4 regions of the Blautia acetigignens genome follow, and region 3 is predicted to be linked to each of the others. Evidence: riboswitches for the same ligand, from Rfam matches in the RefSeq annotation. Region 3 holds a riboswitch; each other region holds the start of a gene.
What was found. A riboswitch is a leader RNA that binds a small molecule or an ion and turns the genes downstream of it on or off. The one in region 3 is predicted to bind cobalamin.
Positions count from the first base shown of each region.

Region 1: linked by a shared signal. The riboswitch ahead of OCV70_RS06795 (MSCRAMM family adhesin) and the one ahead of OCV70_RS01280 (cysteine-rich small domain-containing protein) in region 3 are both predicted to bind cobalamin.
Region 2: linked by a shared signal. The riboswitch ahead of OCV70_RS11950 (class I SAM-dependent methyltransferase) and the one ahead of OCV70_RS01280 (cysteine-rich small domain-containing protein) in region 3 are both predicted to bind cobalamin.
Region 4: linked by a shared signal. The riboswitch ahead of OCV70_RS15185 (sirohydrochlorin cobaltochelatase) and the one ahead of OCV70_RS01280 (cysteine-rich small domain-containing protein) in region 3 are both predicted to bind cobalamin.

Region 1 is NZ_JAOQJM010000004.1:55,172-59,667, reverse strand. It holds gene OCV70_RS06800 (VanW family protein) at 17-1,447, shown strand; cobalamin riboswitch at 1,604-1,800, shown strand; gene OCV70_RS06795 (MSCRAMM family adhesin) at 2,004-4,496, shown strand, end outside.
Region 2 is NZ_JAOQJM010000009.1:80,490-84,985, forward strand. It holds gene OCV70_RS11935 (ABC transporter substrate-binding protein) at 1-171, opposite strand, end outside; gene OCV70_RS11940 (ABC transporter permease) at 258-1,079, opposite strand; gene nikB (nickel ABC transporter permease) at 1,069-2,016, opposite strand; gene OCV70_RS11950 (class I SAM-dependent methyltransferase) at 2,021-2,749, opposite strand; cobalamin riboswitch at 2,856-3,048, opposite strand; gene OCV70_RS11955 (AAA-like domain-containing protein) at 3,135-4,496, opposite strand, start outside.
Region 3 is NZ_JAOQJM010000001.1:279,940-284,435, forward strand. It holds gene OCV70_RS01265 (EutP/PduV family microcompartment system protein) at 173-721, opposite strand; gene OCV70_RS01270 (BMC domain-containing protein) at 728-1,105, opposite strand; gene OCV70_RS01275 (phosphatase) at 1,436-2,149, shown strand; gene OCV70_RS01280 (cysteine-rich small domain-containing protein) at 2,261-2,566, opposite strand; cobalamin riboswitch at 2,911-3,098, opposite strand; gene OCV70_RS01285 (C40 family peptidase) at 3,359-4,496, opposite strand, start outside.
Region 4 is NZ_JAOQJM010000015.1:37,166-41,661, reverse strand. It holds gene OCV70_RS15195 (alanine/glycine:cation symporter family protein) at 1-568, shown strand, start outside; gene OCV70_RS15190 (hypothetical protein) at 687-1,274, opposite strand; gene OCV70_RS15185 (sirohydrochlorin cobaltochelatase) at 1,326-2,615, opposite strand; cobalamin riboswitch at 2,872-3,047, opposite strand; gene OCV70_RS15180 (metal-sensing transcriptional repressor) at 3,330-3,710, shown strand; gene OCV70_RS15175 (heavy metal translocating P-type ATPase) at 3,959-4,496, shown strand, end outside.

The DNA of each region.
Region 1 (4,496 bases), on a different contig from region 3:
AAGGTAAAACTATCGTATGAACAAACAAATGAAAAACACCCTGATCAAGGTTTTGATCTTTTTTGTGCTTCTTGTGGGCGCTTATTGTCTGTGGTGTCATTTCCTTACGGACAATGTGATCTGGACAAAGCTGAAAGTAAACGGCATTGCCATCCAGGGAATGACCGAAGAGGAAGCCATCGACGCCATTACAGAGGATTTCCAGAAGAATTATCAGGACAAACAGATGACTGTCACCCTGAACGGACAGGAGTTTAAGGTGTCCATTTATCCGGCGCTGAGCCTGGATGTGAAAGCAGTTGTGGCAAGTGCTTATTCTCTTGGACATGGCTCCTGGATCACTCACGGGACAGACCGCATCCAGCTTATGAACAGCAAGACGAAGGAAGAACTGACCCTTCTGCCTACTGTGCGCAACCAGGATGATTTAGATGCGGTGCTGGATGCAGCCGGGATCCAGAATGGTTCTACTACCATCCAGACCTCCTGTGAGCTCACAGATACCAGTCTTGTGATCACCAAAGGAATCACCGGAATGGGGCCGGATCTGAATGCTCTGAAAAAAGAAATCTTAAGTGCCATTTCCCGGGAAGATTACGAAGCGGTGATTGAATGCCCTACCGTGGAGACTGCGCCGGAAGAATTTGACATGGAAGCTTATTATGAGCAGGTACATACAGAAGCAACCGATGCTTCCCTGGGAGAGAATAATGAGATCATTCCTGCTGTGACGGGCATTTCCTTTGATGTGGAAGCTGCGCAGAACCGGCTTGACCGGGCAAGAGAGGGGCTTGTGATCACCATTCCTCTTGAGATTACTTTGCCGGAGGTTTCCACGGAGGAAATTGAGGCTCTGCCTTATCTGAACCTCCTTGGAACCTATACCACTTACGGCGGCGGTACCAAGAACCGGATCACCAATCTGAAGCTTGCAGTAGAAGCATGCGATGGGGTGGAACTGCAGCCGGGACAGACTTTTTCCTACAATGATACCTTAGGTCCCAGAACAGAAGAGCGGGGCTATAAGGAAGCGACGGTAATCGTAGGCGGCGAGCACGCCCAGGATATCGGCGGCGGAATCTGCCAGGTGTCCACCACCCTGTTTATGGCGTGCCTGCAGGCGGATCTTTCCATCGTAGAACGCCATAACCATGCAGCGCGTATTGACTATGTGGATGACGGACTGGATGCAGCAGTTGTTTACGGAAGCCAGGATTTCCGCTTCCAGAACAATACCTCTTATCCCATTAAGATTTTCGCAGTCTATGACGAAGCAGAAGAGTCTGTGACCGTATCCATTTACGGTACAAAGGAGAACAACAATACTGTAGAGATCACCACCGAACACTCCGATCCCAACACCTGCAAAACCTACCGCAGCGTGTATGATGAGGCGGGAAACCTGCTCCGCACAGAAGAGGTTGGGTATAGTCAGTATAAACAGTAAAGCGATGTTGCGTATTTCCCGCACAATAATTTAAAATATATGTTAAATTGTAGTTACTGGGCACGGAGTGAACAGTAACAAATTGTAGGCTGTCAGGTAGAAAGTGCCTTGGCAGCCTATTGATTTCAGTATAATAGTCTGCTATAATGAAATGAATTGAATAAATCCGTTTTCAGTGCCTTTGCAGAAAAAAAAGCTGCTGGTTAAGAGGGAATCAGGTGCAAATCCTGAGCGATCCGGTCACTGTAAACAGGGAATGAAATCCGAAGATGCCATTGGCAATGCGTTGCTGAGAAGGCTGGATTTCGTATTGATCTGTAAGTCAGGAAACCTGCTGAATTCGTTAATGAAAGCTTCCGAGGAAAGCACTTCATTCTCATGTAGCATATATTTCGACTATGGGATATATTGATTTCTGGTGCCTGTTCCCTTATGGGAGCGGGCATTTTTTTGCATTAGAAGAGTTTTCTGGAATTTTCCGAATACTCTGAGGCAGTCTTTGATTTATTCAGGCAACAATACCAGAAGATAACCATAAAAGAATCGAGGGAGAAAAATGAAAAGAAATTCAAAACGCTTTCTGGCACTGTTTCTTTCTGTGGCAATGACCGTCACTCCGGCTGCCCTTACACAGGCAGAAAGTGAGAGTACAGGCGTACAGGTTACGGTAACTCCGGCGGAAGAAGCTGTTGTGACAGAAGCTCCGAAAGAGGAGACTGCTCCTGCACAGGAAGAGAAGGCAGAAACAACTGCTCCGGAAGAGACCACGGCACCTACAGAGACTCCGGAGCAGACAGAAACTGCTGAGGTTTCTGTTACAGAAGCGCCAGCACAGACAGAGGATGCCAAAGAAGAGACTGCTGCTCAGCCAGCAGAAGACGCAGCTGTAACAGAAGCTCCGGCTGCAGAAGAAGCTTCCGGCAATGGGATTGCCACTTATACCATGCCAGAGGATTTAAAAGAAGACGGCTCAAACATGACCATTGATAAAGCAGATGATACTGCTTACAAAATGTTCAAAATTGCAAGCTCCTCTGCAGAATTAAAGGGTGATAAAATTAAAATAACCCTGACTTCTAACGGAAAGAACTACAATAAGATTTACCTTGGACATAAAGAAGATGCTGCATCTGTGATGGATGCCAATGCAATCGCAGGAACAGAGACAGAAACCGGATATACCTTCGTTTTCGAAATTGATGCAAAGGCAGAAGCTCAGACCATTTATCTGGTTCCCCATTCTGTAAAAAATAATGCATGGTATACGACCCAGGATCTGAAGCTGAACGTTCCAGGAATGAAAGCCCCGGAACCAACTGCCACACCAGAACCAACCGCAACTCCGGAGCCAACCGCAACTCCAGAGCCTACCGCCACACCAATTCCAACCGAGACTCCGGCAGCCTCTGACAACGAGATCAAGGACGCTGGCATCAAGCTGGTAAAAGAAGACGGCAACGAATTTGCCATGTTCGTGATCACTGGTTCTACTGTAAAATTAGAGGGCGACAAATACATCGTAACCCTTTCCACAGAGAAGCAGAACTATGACATGATTTACTTCGGAAGTTCCAGCGATGCAGATAAAGAGACAAAAGCTGTCCACGGCGTAGAGAATGCAGCAGGCGGCTATACATACACTTTCGAAGTTCCTGCAAGCAAGGAGACACAGACTGTTTCTGTAGTACCTCATTCCAAGAAGAGCCAGCACTGGTATGAAAAAGGCATTCTTACCATCAGTGTTCCGGCAGTTCCAGGATACGGCCAGGAGCCAGAGGTAACACCAGAACCAACCGTAACTCCTACTCCAGGCGAGACCCCGGAGCCAACCGCTACACCGGATTCCCCAGACAACGAGATTAAGGACGCAGGTATTAAGCTGGTAAAAGAAGACGGCAACGAATTTGCCATGTTCGTGATCACTGGTTCCACTGTAAAATTAGAGGGTGACAAATATATCGTAACTCTTTCCACAGAGAAGCAGAATTATGACATGATCTACTTCGGAAGTTCCAGCGATGCAGATAAAGAGACCAAAGCCGTTCGCGGCGAAGAAAATGCTGCAGGAGGTTATACATACACTTTCGAAATCCCGGCAAGCAAGGATGTGACCACTCTTGCAGTCGTTCCGCACTCCAAAAAGAGCCAGCACTGGTATGAAAAAGGCATTCTTACCATCAGTGTTCCGGCAGTTCCAGGATATGGCGAAGAGCCAGAGGTAACACCGGAACCAACCGCTACCCCGGCTCCAAGTGAGACTCCGGCTCCGACCGCGACTCCAGAGCCAACTTCCACACCAGAGCCAACCAAGATTCCATCCGGCACATGTGACAACGGAATCTACAATGTAAATGTAACTTCCAGTTCCACCATGTTCCGCGTAGTAGACTGCACCCTCACTTCCAAAAACGGAAAAATGACCGCAGTCCTTACCTTAAGCGGTACCGGATACGATTATCTCTATGTGGGAACCAGCGAGCAGGCTGCAAAAGCAGATTCCTCCAAATGGGTTCCATATACCGTAAATGCAAACGGCAAATATACCTATGAGATTCCGGTAACATCCCTGGACAAAGGACTTGCAGTTGCTGCATTTTCCCACAGAACCCAGAGCTGGTATGACAGAACCCTGACCTTTGAGTCTGCTACCTTAAATAAGATTGGTGAGATCAAAGACGACACCCAGAAACCGGATGCCACACCAACACCAAGTGTTGCTCCAACAGGCACTCCAACCCCAACCGAAACACCGACTCCAACTCCTACACCGGATGCAAATCCTGACAAGGAGTCCAAGTACGACTCTGACCTTAGCGGCGGAACTTCCTCTGTAAACAGCTCCACCACACTGGCAGACGGAACCTACACACCAGACAGCTTCTCCTGGTCCGGCGGTACCGGTAAGGTAAGTATTTCCTGTAATAAGATTACTGTAACCGGCGGAAAAGCCTATGCAACAATTGTATTCAGCAGTGAATATTACGGATATGTAAAGGCAAACGGCAACACCTATTACGGATCCTGCGGAGGCGGTACCTCCACCTTCACC
Region 2 (4,496 bases), on a different contig from region 3:
GGTAAGGTTCCATCCGCACCAGTCTGTTGCCGGATCCATACCTTCAATGTAAGTGAAAAGTGCCAGATTGATGTGGCTGTCGTTGTCAGCAGCAAATGTTGTAACACCGCTTCCCATTACGCTGCAAGCCATAACTCCTGCAAATAATAAAGACATTAACCGTTTTTTCATTTTGTTTTTTCTCCTCCTGTTGTTATGTGCATGTTTACTTTATCTATGTTCATCCTTCCAACCTCTGGGGCAGAAAGTAAACATCATTATTTTTTTCCTTTGGGATTCATCAGATCCTGAATACAGTCTCCCAATAAGTTGAATATAATAACATTTATCAAAATTACCATTCCCGGTGCCATAAGCATCCAGGGCGCTGAATACATATAATCTTTTCCTTCTGAAAGCATGTAGCCCCATTCCGGCGTAGGCGGCTGGGAGCCAAGTCCTAACAGGGAAAGTCCTGCAATCGTCAGAAGCTTGCTTCCAATATCCTGGGTGATATTTACCAGAAGGGAAGGCATAACATTTGGGATAATGTAGCCTGTCATAATGCGGAAATTGTTGGCTCCGCCCAGTCTGGCCTGTTCTATGTAGGTATTGTTCTTTATGGAAAGAACCAGGGAACGGCTGATTCTCGCGTAATAAGTCCATCCAGTGAGGGTCATTGCAAGGATCAGATTGGGAAGTCCTGTTCCCAGGAAGCTAACCAGTGCAATTGTGAAAATTGATCCTGGAAAAGCCATGAGCATATCGGAAAGACGCATCAACACTGCATCAAACGCGCCGCCCCAGAAACCGGCTGCTGTTCCCACCAGAATTCCCACAACTGAAATAATCGCAGTCACTGCAAAGGCAATCAGAAGAGAAGTTTTTCCTCCATAGAGGATTCTAGAAAAAATATCTCTTCCCATCTGGTCTGTTCCCAGAAGATACTGTTTGCAAGGTGCTTTCAATAAATCGGTATAGTGTGTTTCAAGAGGATCGTATGGAGCAAATTTCCCGGCAAACAACGCAAACAATAGGAAAATCACTGCAAATGCTGCCGAAATTCCAAAACGGATCCATATTTTTTTCTTACTCTTCATGCTGTACGGCTCCTCTCCTGATTCTTGGATCAAGCCACTGATATGAAATGTCCACCAAAAGATTTACCAGAACGTAAATGCATCCCATCCACATAACATATCCCTGGATCAGCTGATAATCTCTTCCGGAAATAGCAGCCACAGCCGCACTTCCAATTCCATTCCAGCTGAAAACCGTTTCCACGATCATGGTTCCTCCAAGCAGGCCGCCGAAGGACATTCCCAGCATGGTTACTACTGTAAGCAAGGAGTTGGGAAGCACATGGAAAAAGATGGTGCGGAATCTTCCCACGCCTCTGGCCTGACAGCCATTGATGTATTCTTCGTTCATCTGCTCTACCATTACCGCCCGGATTCGCCTTATATAATATGCGCTCATGCTTAATGATAAGGTGATGGCTGGCATGATCAGGCTTTTGAAGGAATCTGATCCGCCAACCGGAAGCCAGTGCAGATTGACTGCCAGCAGATAGATCAGCATCATACCGCCCCAGAAGCTTGGCAGTGAAATTCCAAGGAAGGACATAAACCGGATAATATAATCTGCTGCCTTATCCTTATACACTGCTGATAAAATTCCCAGCGGAAAAGAAATCAGAAGCATCAGAATAAAAGAAGCAACTGCCAGCTTAATGGTATTGGGAAGCTTTCTTCCAAGCACCTGGGAGACCGGCTGTGCATACTTTACCGACATTCCGAAATCACCGTGTAAAGCTCCCTTCAGCCAGCTTATATACTGTTCGCCGAAGGATTTGTTTAATCCATATTTTTCTTCAATCTTTGCAATTACTTCTCTGTCATGACCAGCACCCATGGATTCCGCCAGCTGCTCTGCCGGATTGGATGGCAGAATATATGTAAGTCCAAAGGTCATAATGGAAAGTCCAAACAGGATAATTACAAGTGAAACTAGTCGCTTACAAATTTCTTTTTTCACTTTTTCAGCCTTTCTGTGCTACAATGCAAAAGCTCATTGGCAGCGGACTGCCAGAAACTTCTACCTGTATTTTGCGAAATCCCAGGTCTACCAGTTTACCAAAATCCCATGCCGGGCGGTCAACCTGGCTCATGGGCAGTTTTTTCGCAATTTCTTCCATAATATGGAAATCTACATTTTCTTTGTTATGGCGTGCGTGACAGCCCTGATTCTCTTCGTCACCGTACAGCTTCTGAAATTCCTGGTACATCTTTTCATATTTCTCGCTGAAATAATGGCGGTAGTAATTTCCATCTTCCAGAATCAGAATTCCGCCTTTTTTCAGAACCCGGCTTACTTCCTCATAGGCTTTATCCGCATGCTCCAGATTCCAGAATACATTTCTTGACACCACTGCATCGAAGCTGTTGTCCGGAAATTCCAGATTCTGTACATCCATCTGCTTAAGATCCGCCTTCAGATTTTCCGCATCCAGATTTTTTCTGACTTCTTCCAGCATTTTGGGGCTGTAGTCCACGGCAGTTACCTGATATCCCATAGACGCTAACAAGGTGGTAAAAAATCCGGCACCGCAGCCATCGTCCAGTACCGTGCACCCTTCTTCCAGAGAATTGCGGAAAATATTTTCCCAGTGCTTTCCCGGTTCTGTCTTTCGCTCTTCCATACTGGCATCAGAAAATCCGCCAGCTCTCATGTCCCAGTATGTCTGAATATCCTTCAGTAATTCAGCCATTTACCTTTGTCCTCTCTGTTTTTTCAATAATAAAAGCCGCTGAAGACACAGCGGCTTAACGGCATAATATTTCTATTACACGCAACCTCTATACTGTGACTCGCAGCAAAAGTTCTTCATTCCGGCCGGTATTCTGGCTCCAGCGTCATCATACTGCTTTCCCTTCCCGATTACTCAGTGGATATAAAAGCATACTCGACTGTTACAGCTACGGCATAGCACAGGATTCTCACCTGTTTCCCGTTTACTCCGCCGCGTTTTACAAAAACGTGGCAGGCACCAAAATGGTTTCTTTATTAAATTTTTATACTAAAATCATGCAAACTGAGTTTAATATAATATTTTGCATTTGTCAATGAAATTGGCAGAATCCGCGATTATTTTACTAAACAACCACTTCCAAAATTCGTTTCCCATCATAACTGATTTCCCGGATTCCGGTCTTTTTAGACTTATTAAAATTAAAGCTCAGCAAATATCCTTTTTCCATCTTATAAAATTCCAAATATTCAAAAAGCTGCTGCTCTCCACGGGTATTATATTCGTTTCCCCTCCAGATTTTCAATTCAATTATAAAGCGTTTTCCCTTATAATCAACGATTACATCCGTCCTTCTGCTATCCCTGGTTCTGGCCTCAATATAATAATTTCCCGTTCCATTTATAATAGGTTTTAAATAAAGTAAGAAAAGTTTTCTTCCATTTTCCTCTATAAATTTTTGATCGTTTTCTGCATATATTTCTTCATAATGCTCACAAAATTTTTCCATCACCAGATCCATCGGAAGCATTCCGGACACAATAAATCGATTACGTTCTATCCCGGCATCCTTATACAATTCACTGTTAATCGCCATTTCCGCCAAAAACAAATCATATAATTGTGTTTCAAAAATTCGATTGGATACTGCAGTAAGCCCATTCCTATCTTTTAAAAATCCAAAAGTCACTCCCAGATTAACTAATGGATTTTCAATCTTAAATGGGAAACTTACTCCGCCAAACAAAATACTTTGGAGCATTTCCTTCAATTTCGGATAATCTGACAGCTTTTTCACCATATCGTCAAATAGTGTGTTCTTTTCTCCCAACAGCATCTTCACCGCCGTAAGAAGCCCATCCTTACTCCAGCCTTCCTTCTTAGTAGGAAAAAGCTCACTTCCCGAAACTCTTTCATCCACTAGCTGACAAAGCCGTGACACCAGATATGGATAACCGGAAGTATAATTGTACAAAAATTCACTTACCTGCTCTATATCCATTCCAGTTTTAAAATCACTCTCATATTCCAGCAGCATAGCTCTAATATCCTGGATGGAAAAGTCCATACTTATATCAAAATCTACTGCAATATTCCATGGACTGTTATATTTTGACTCTTCTTCAGGATGTATTTTCACCTTCAAAGTCTTTATATCATATACGCCTGCCAAAACAACCGACTGGAAAGTCTGATCTTTTCCCTGCTGCATACGAAGATACTTTTCGCGAAGAAGCCCAAGAAATGATAAAAAGATCTGATTATCTGAGCTTTTGTCCACCTCATCGATCATAAGGATCACTGGCTGACCGCACGCTTTACACAGGGAACTGATCTTTGCTCCCAACGAGCGCAAGGGAAATTTTTCCAAAATAGGCTGATACCATTCTTCTACTATTTTCTCATCCGCATTTTGTTCTTTCAAACAATCGCCTATATCCAGCATAAGACCTTCTGCCAGACTGGAAAGTGACTGAAAATATTCATC
Region 3 (4,496 bases):
GTAACTTATCATGGCTGGACATAGTCAGCCTGTTACTTTTATGGTTATGTTGTAAGTTTACACCATTCCACATCATAAGTCAAGGTTTTTCCGTTGTTTTATGTTGTTTTGTGTGGAATCTTTGGAGAATTGCTATGTTGTTTTACGTGGTTTTGATATTTTTCCCACATTCTCAAGGTTTGTTTTCTTTGCTTTCTTCTGTGCTTTTCCCGGATGGTTCTTCAGAAGTATCCTCAGGCTCATCCAGGTCCGCCTTTGGCTTTCCAGGAGCCTCTTCCCAGGGCATTACATCTCCCTCTTCCCGGAGATATTCCAGGATTTCCGGGATGCCTTCCTGCTGCTTGGAATCCACATAAAAGATCTTTTTGCAGCCGGCCAGCTGCAGCCAGGAGGTTGCCAGCTTCACATTGGCCTGGGGATTATGGATCTTGGTGACAATGCCGATCACCTCGCGGTTGGCCATGCAGGTGATGCATGGGGGAAACAGGCAGTACGGCTCGATAGCTGATACCAGAAGTCCCACAACATCGGATTCATATGTATACAACGCCAGGGCGTGTCCAAGCCCTTGGGTCTGGGCATACTCTCCTGGCGTGTCTACGATTACATCAAAATTATTTACATATTGTGTTTTGTGATAGTGTATTTTTTCTCCGCGCAAAGCCTGGGTCAGGGTTGTTTTGCCAGCTTCGCTGCGGCCGATGAGAACCAGTTTCTTCATATTATATCAGGTCCTTGTGATCGGGCATAAGGTAAAGCCCAGCTTGTTTCCCACATAGTCCAGAATGGCGCTTGTGGAAGCTTCCACCTCAGATACAGTGCCTGTGATGATCAGGCTTCCGCTGAAGCGGTCTACAAAGCCCAGCTCAATGCCGGATGACTTCATGGCAATGTCTGCCATAATAATGGCTGTCTCTGCAGGGCTGACAGTCATAATTCCAATGGCTGCCCTTGAATAATCCAGAGACGGGTCAAGTCCTAATTTGGTGTAAAGAATCTTATCCGGATTGGCAATGATATGTGCCAGGGAAATCTGCTTGCCTGGTACAAGCTCCTGCACAATGCGCTGCTTCATTTCCGGAGACATGTTATCTGTATATCCCATTTTTCCTCCTGTCTGAAACTTTGGCTGATCCTGCCGTCAGCATACAGCATTCCCATACCTGAAAGTTTAATATATATACAAAATCTTTTGCTGTTTTTCTACCGTAATTATACTATCCGGTGTTTTGACTGTCAACAAAAAGCAACACTTTTCCTACACATATATGTGGTTTTTCTTGTGTTTATGTGTTGTTTTTATTTGTTTTTCCAAATTTTTCTTATTTTACAGTTGACAGTCTTTTTCTGCTCTGTCATACTGAAAACAGTACAGGCATTCACAGCTTTTTAAACTTTCCGAATGCACAGACTTCTTAACAGGAGATGATTTTTTATGTATCTTTCCGATATGCATACCCACTCTATCGCAAGCGGGCACGGAACAAGCTGCACCATCAGCGACATGGCTAAGTCAGCTTCACGCAAAGGGTTAAAGCTTCTTGGCATTACAGACCACGGGCCAGCTACTCTTGCAGCAGGAACCGCGTCTTATTTCCGCAGTCTTACTTATTCGCCGCGGAAGCGTTTTAATGTGGAATTATTATATGGGATTGAACTGAATATTTTGGATGTGAACGGCAAGGTTGACCTGGAGCAGGAGCTGCTTGAGAAGCTGGACTATTCTATTGCCAGCATACACGCCCAGAATTTCCATCCAGCCAGCAAAGAGGAAAACACCAAAGCCTTTCTTAATGTGATGAAAAATCCTATGGTAAAGATTCTGGGGCATATTGATAATACCCAGTATCCGGTAGATTATGATGCAGTTGTAAAGGCAGCCGGAGAAAATGGGGTTCTTCTGGAGATGAATGAGGCTTCTCTTGCGCCTTATGGCTATCGCGGAGATACCCGCAGCAACTGTGCGGAAATTTTAAGATGCTGCCGCAAATATCTGGTTCCAATTGTACTGTCCAGCGACAGTCATGGGGCAGAGCATATTGGGGATTTCACTTATGCGGCAGATTTTGTCCATCAGGCTATGTTCCCGGAGGGACTGATCCTGAATAACCAGATTCCGAAGCTGAAGATGATTCTCAGTATGCGGTAGTGTGTGATTGTTCAAGCAAACGACTTGTTAGTAAATACCGCTCCTGCTAATTTTATCTGCAAAATAAAAAGTTTCCCTGCACCCAATTTGTGGGTAGGGAAACTTTTTGTTTTACTTTTCTTTTACGTCCTGATTTTCACGTACCTTCTTCATCAAATCAGCCAGTTCCTGATACTTCCCGGTGACATAGCCATAATTTTTCCGTTTGTGGGGAAGCTGGCAGTTAGTGCAGTCCTTGAAGCCTTTTTCGTTGTAGTGGAAATTCCCGCCGCATTTATCCCCTAATGCATAGAGTGGACAATAGCAGAACAGGCAGTTGAAATCCTCCGGATCTGCGCCTTTATGACAGGGAAAAAATTCGCAGTTCTTATGACTGAAGTAGGAATATTCCTTGCCTTCCCAATAATTCTTTTCCATTTTCCGGCTCCTTTCTCATCTGCCCTAACAAATTCCTTTTCCGCAGGATTTTTATAGTAGAAATCTTCTATATCATTTTCAATTAAATAAAAAAATAACCGCTTACGCGGCTTCAAAATTCTCGCAGATATTTAAGAGGGAGCGATGCTACTCCGGGGTAGAATATGACCCGTTCATATATACGCGGAGGGAACGGTTTCATCCAAAGTAGTATCGCCTGCCATTTAATCTGTATAATTCATCTGAACAGGCGATATTCCATAAAAAATGTCCACTCACAAAAGCGGACAACATTCCAGGGCTGCGGATTCCCTAAAACTGGTTGTTACACTTTCATCGGAAGTTTAACCTCGCCATACTAAGCAGGTTTCCTGGCTCCAGAATCATCGCATCATCTCTCCTTCTCATGCATACGCACAATGGACTCTGAGACTTGCTCCTCTGTTACAGTGACCGGATCGCTCAGGTTTCTCACCTGATTCCCTCTTTCTGCCAGCTAATAGCTACCAGCACTTAATATGTTCAATATGGAATTATACTGACATCATAGTACCACCTGCCTAAGTATTTGTCAACCCGTAATCTGTTATTTATTTATCAAAATTATGGAAAGCAAATTCCGCTTTTATACTCTGTTTCGGACACCCTCAAGTTTTCACCATAAAGCCCAAAACAATCCCACCATCAAAAAACCTCCCGGATTCCATAGCGAGGATCCGGGAGGGATTCAAATTCTTTCATTAAATATGCCCGCCGATGCAGGTACTGTATTTATTCAGGCCTATGCTGCAATTACACAAGACGTCTTACAGATGTAATGGTTCTGTATGCAGCATTGTCGCTGATCTTGATTCCGTCTCTGGAGTTGGACGCGTGTACAATCTGTCCATTTCCCATGTAGATTGCGACATGACCGCCGTAGCAGATCAGATCTCCTGGCTGTGCATCTGCATAGGAAACTTCAGTTCCTGCATTCTGCTGCTCATAGGAAGTTCTCGGAAGGCTGACGCCGAAGTTTGCATATACGCTCTGTACGAACCCAGAGCAGTCAGCACCATTTGTCAGGCTTGTTCCGCCCCATACATATGGATTTCCAACAAACTGTGTTGCATAGTTCACTACAGAAGATCCTGAGCCGGAAGAACTGCTGGATGAGCTGCTGGAAGAACTTTCAGAGTAGCTGTCATAATCTACTGTATTATCGCTGTCGATTACGTTTCCATACTCATCATATTCATAATCAGAAGAAGAATCAGAGCTTCCGCTTACAACGTCTCCATCCTCGTCATACTGAACATCTGTATCTGAACTGTCGCTGTAGTCCTCACTATCATCTTCACTGTAGTCATCATAGCTTTCATCACTCTGTGACTCTTCTGCTTCCTGTGCGGCAGCTGCTGCAGCAGCTGCTTCTGCCTCTGCCTGACGTCTTGCCTCTTCCTCAGCTGCAATACGCTCTGCCTCAAGCTGCTCGATCTCAGCCTGCTGCTCTGCAAGAAGGTTTGCATACTCGGTAGCCTGCTGCTGCGCGTATGCGATCTCATTCTCGCAGTCAGCACTGTTTGCACGGGTTACATCCAGCTGATACTGAAGATTGGACTGCTGTGCCTCATACTCCTGTTTCATTGTCTCGAAATCAGCTTTCTCCTGCTCGTACTGATCTTCTAACTTCTGAACCTCTTCAATGGTTCTCGCATACTTCTGAAGGCTCTCTCTGTCCTGCTCATACATCTGCTGTGTGTACTCTGCCCTGGTAAGAAGATCTGCAAGGTTGTCTGCGTTGAGCATCATCTGGAACCATGCATTGTTTCCGCCTTTTTCATAAAGATACTGGATACGTTTCTTCATGGAGCTGTACTGTTTATCCTTGGCGTTCTGTGCCTTAGTCAGGTCGCCCTGGGTTTTCTCAATTTCCGCTTCCTTGGAAGCA
Region 4 (4,496 bases), on a different contig from region 3:
CCTCAGTATAAAAAAGGGTGTTTCCCGTGGTATCTTTTCCAATGAAGCCGGTCTTGGTACCGGATCCATTGCACATGCATGTGCAGATACCAAGAAGCCGGTAAAGCAAGGTATGTTCGGAATTTTTGAAGTATTTACAGATACCATCGTCATCTGTACTCTGACTGCACTTGTTATTCTGTGCAGCGGCGTTCCCATCACTTACGGAGAAGCCGCAGGTGCTGAGCTGACCATCCTTGGATTTACTTCTACATATGGAAACTGGGTATCCATTTTCACTGCAGTTGCAATGTGCTGCTTCGCTTTTTCCACAGCACTTGGATGGGGCCTTTACGGTGCACGCTGTATCGAATTCCTGTTTTCCGAAAAAGTAATCAAACCATTTATGGTTGTCTATGCTCTGGTTGCTATCCTTGGTGCCACTGCAAATCTTGGATTGATGTGGAATATTGCCGAAACCTTTAACGGTCTTATGGCAATCCCCAACCTGATTGCATTATTCCTGCTCTCCGGAACAGTTGTAAGACTGACAAAGGAATACTTTGCAGGAGAGGGAAAAGAAAATTAAAACAGATATATAAAAAGACAGGCTTCCCGGAATCAATATCATTTAACAGAAATGATATTGCCCGGGGCCTGTCTTTTTATAAGAAATATTGTAAGGGTTTACTTGTTAGCTGTGAAAATCAGTTTTTGGAATCCTCTGCTTCTTTTGCTTCAGCATCTGCTGTCTCGCTGTCATCCTCACCGATCACTACTGCGTTTTTCTCTTCCTCAGTCTGCTCTTTTGCATCTTTTACGCTGACCTTATGATCATACCATTTACCCTTTTTGCCAAGGATGGCAAGGTCAAACTCTTCGTCCAGCTTCTCAACCGGAACATTGAAGCCGTAAACCTCCTCTGACATTCCGTCACTGTAGGTAACAGTATCTGTAGTAGGCTGGATCAGTTCAGCTCCATCCTTCTGTGCGTCCTCAGCTGTTCCAAGGAAAAGATTTACGATATTCTTGGAGACAAGTGTAATATGAACGGTCATTTTGCCATCCTTCACTGTAAGAACTGCTCTTCCATTGCATGCCTCATTTACATGGAACATGCCGCTGTCTGTGTCAAATTCCACACCGTATACGCCGTCTTCAAGCTCAGCTTCTGCGGTGTCCTCTGCTTTGGCAGCTTCTGTCTGTGCCGCTTCAGCCCATACAGGTGCAACACTTCCTGCTGTCATAGTGGAAATACTTACTGCTGATAATAAAATGACTAATGAACGTTTCATAATAACTTTTCTCCTTACTTTTTGATGAATTGAAAATAAAACATCAACAGATTATTTTGCAATAGAATCAATTGCTTCCTGAGTATGCTCTACATAAAGCTGCTCAACTGCATCAATTCTTCCAAGTCCTTCGATCTGGCAATCGATCTCATCGAACTCTCCGGAAGCCTCGAACATGCTCTTCCAGGAATCCTCATCGTCACCGGCCATATCGTTGTTTGCATGGTCACCTGCAACAACCATAAGCGGACGAAGAACAACCTTCTTGAAGCCTGCATCTTTTACTTTGTCGATTACAACATCGCAAGCGGTATCTTCCGGCTCACCCTCTACAGTACCGATGAATGCGTTTGTAAATCCAAGCTTCTCCATCTGTGTCTGCATCTGGTTGTATGTAACATTTGCTGTGTGAGAGGTTCCGTGTCCCATGAATACGAATGCGGTTCCATCCTCAGCAGCAGCTTCCATGCTGTCATATCCTGCGCTCTTTACAGCTGCATCTGTAACTGCCTGTGCAACAGCAGCCTTGTCTTCGTTGATAGCAGTAGCGTCTGATCCAACCTCACCAAGCATTGGCTCAGCGATTGCTACAGACTCAAATTTATCTTTGTACTCATCGATAGCTTCTACCATCTCATCGTACTCTGCACCGTGCATAAGGTGTGTAGGCTGAACAACCAGATTCTTAACACCGTTTGCTACTGCACGGTCAAGTGCCTGCTGCATGTTGTCGATGTGCTCATCATCTCTTGCCTGTACATGGTTGATGATGATCTGAGCGGTAAATGCTCTTCTTACAGACCAGTCCGGGAAAGCTTCTGCAAGAGCATCCTCGATTCCTTTGATATCCTCAACACGGCTGTCGTTGAAGGAAGTACCAAAGCTTACTACAAGAAGCTCGTTCTCACCGATCTCATCCTGGTTACGAGGATCATCCTTGGAAGCATCTCCTGTATCGCGTCCGAAATATTCCGGGCTTGCTTCTTCTCCCTCTACCAGCTCTTTCTGAGCGTCTGTCAGAGCATCCCATGCTTCCTTAGCTTCCTTGCACTGTGCATCTGTGTCGTCTGTTCTCTCCTGAACATAGATTGCATCGATAAGTGCTGCAACTTTATCAGCTGCCTCCTGATCTGCGTCAGATGCCTCTGCATCATCTGCTGTCTCAGTGTCATCTGCTGCCTCAGCGTCATCTGCTGCTTCTGCATCGTCTGCGTCATCTGCTGCTTCGTCAGTTGTCTCCTCTGTTGCTTCCTCTGCAAATGCAACAGTTCCTGTTGCTGCAGTCATGCTTGCTGCCATGGATGCTGCAAGAAGCAGTGCTAATAAAGATTTTCTTTTCATTTCTTTTTCCTCTTTTTTCCTGTATTTCCGGATTGAATTATGTATAAGGACACGGCCCGGCAGGGCTTTTTCTACGGCAGGAAGCTTCTGTGATTCCTGCTTTGTAAAAAAGCAGCTGCAAACTCTGCAGCTGCACTTTCCTCATAAACACATTTCCTCCAAACAGGATTACAATGATATGAACGTCAAAAGCTCTTTTGACACTGGTATCATTCCTATATATTGCTATGAGAATAAGGTTCTGTGTACCGCAGACCCACAATTCCACGCCAAGGCAGTTCTCCTGACTTCGTTCAACACCGCTTCCCCTTCCCGGTTACCCAGTGGGCTCTGAAGCAGCTCCCTTACACAGTGACGGCATCGTTCCGGATTCTCACCGGATTCTCTCTTATGCATCATGTTCATAATGCGACCTTTGCGTTATATCATTATACATATTCGACTCGGATATCTAATAGATACCATAATTTTATGTATTTTTTATGAATGTATTATGGATATTTTATGAATATACAATCTATATCAATGGACTTTCAGACAGATATATTTTAACCTGCTGTAACTCCACAATGAAACAAAAAAGCCCTTGACAAATACCCTCAGGGGGTATATATTAAGTGCATAGGCAAGATACCCCCAATGGGTATTTGAAAGTTAAAACGCCGGTTCGCAGTTTCCGGCCAATCATTTGTTTAATAAGAAAGGAGCCTGCCTATGACAGCTGATCATAAATCCGAAGCCTGCTGCAGCCACACTGCAGCCGATACTGAACCCCTTTCCAGCCAGGAACCTGCACAGAAGGTCTGTTCCTGCTGCACCAAGCACACCTTGCGTTCCGAAGCGGAGCGAAGAAAGCTGGTCAACCGTCTGAAGCGTATTGAAGGCCAGATCCGGGGCATTATAGGAATGCTGGAGAACGATGCCTACTGCAATGACATCCTGATCCAGTCCGCCGCTGTAAATGCCGCAGTGAACGCCTTTAATAAAGAGCTTCTTGCCAACCATATCCGAACCTGCGTGGCAAGAGATATTCGGGAGGGTAAGGACGAGACCATTGATGAGCTTGTTGCAACACTGCAGAAGCTTATGAAATAAATGAGAGTATCAGGGTCAAAAGGTCAAAAAGCCGTTCGTGCTTGCACGATAAGGCGTTTGAACTTGGGACCCGCCGAACATGAGGAAGTAGCGATTTACGCAGTAAATCAGCGGATTCCGAATGTTCGAGAATTGCGGGAGCAGCTTTGCTGCGGAGCAATTCGCAGATATCAAGTTAGGGGCAAAAGTTCAAAAACCTTATCCAGCTTATATAATAAGGCGTGTCCCGTATAAGGAGGAATTTTATTATGGAACAATACAATGTCACCGGCATGAGCTGCGCAGCCTGCAGCGCCCGTGTAGAAAAAGCAGTCAGCAAGGTTCCGGGGGTTACCGCCTGCTCAGTGAGCCTGCTTACCAATTCCATGGGCGTTGAAGGTACCGCCACAGCCTCAGCCATTATTTCAGCTGTTGAACAAGCCGGGTACGGCTGCTCTTCTAAGAGCCAATCTGGTCAGAAGGAGTCTGTCTCCGATGCGGAGAAGGCCCTGGAGGATCACGAAACCCCGATTCTGAAGAAGCGCCTTATCGCATCTGTAGGCTTTCTTCTGGTCCTGATGTACTTCTCCATGGGACACATGATGTGGGGCTGGCCGCTGCCTGCATGGTTTGACGGCAACCACGTAGCCATGGGACTTGTTCAGCTGCTTCTGGCCGGAATCATCATGGTAATCAACCAGAAGTTTTTCATCAGCGGCTTTAAGAGCCTGTGGCACCGCTCTCCTAATATGGACACCCTGGTAGCCCTTGGCTCCATGGCATCCTTTGTGTGGAGCGTCTATGCAC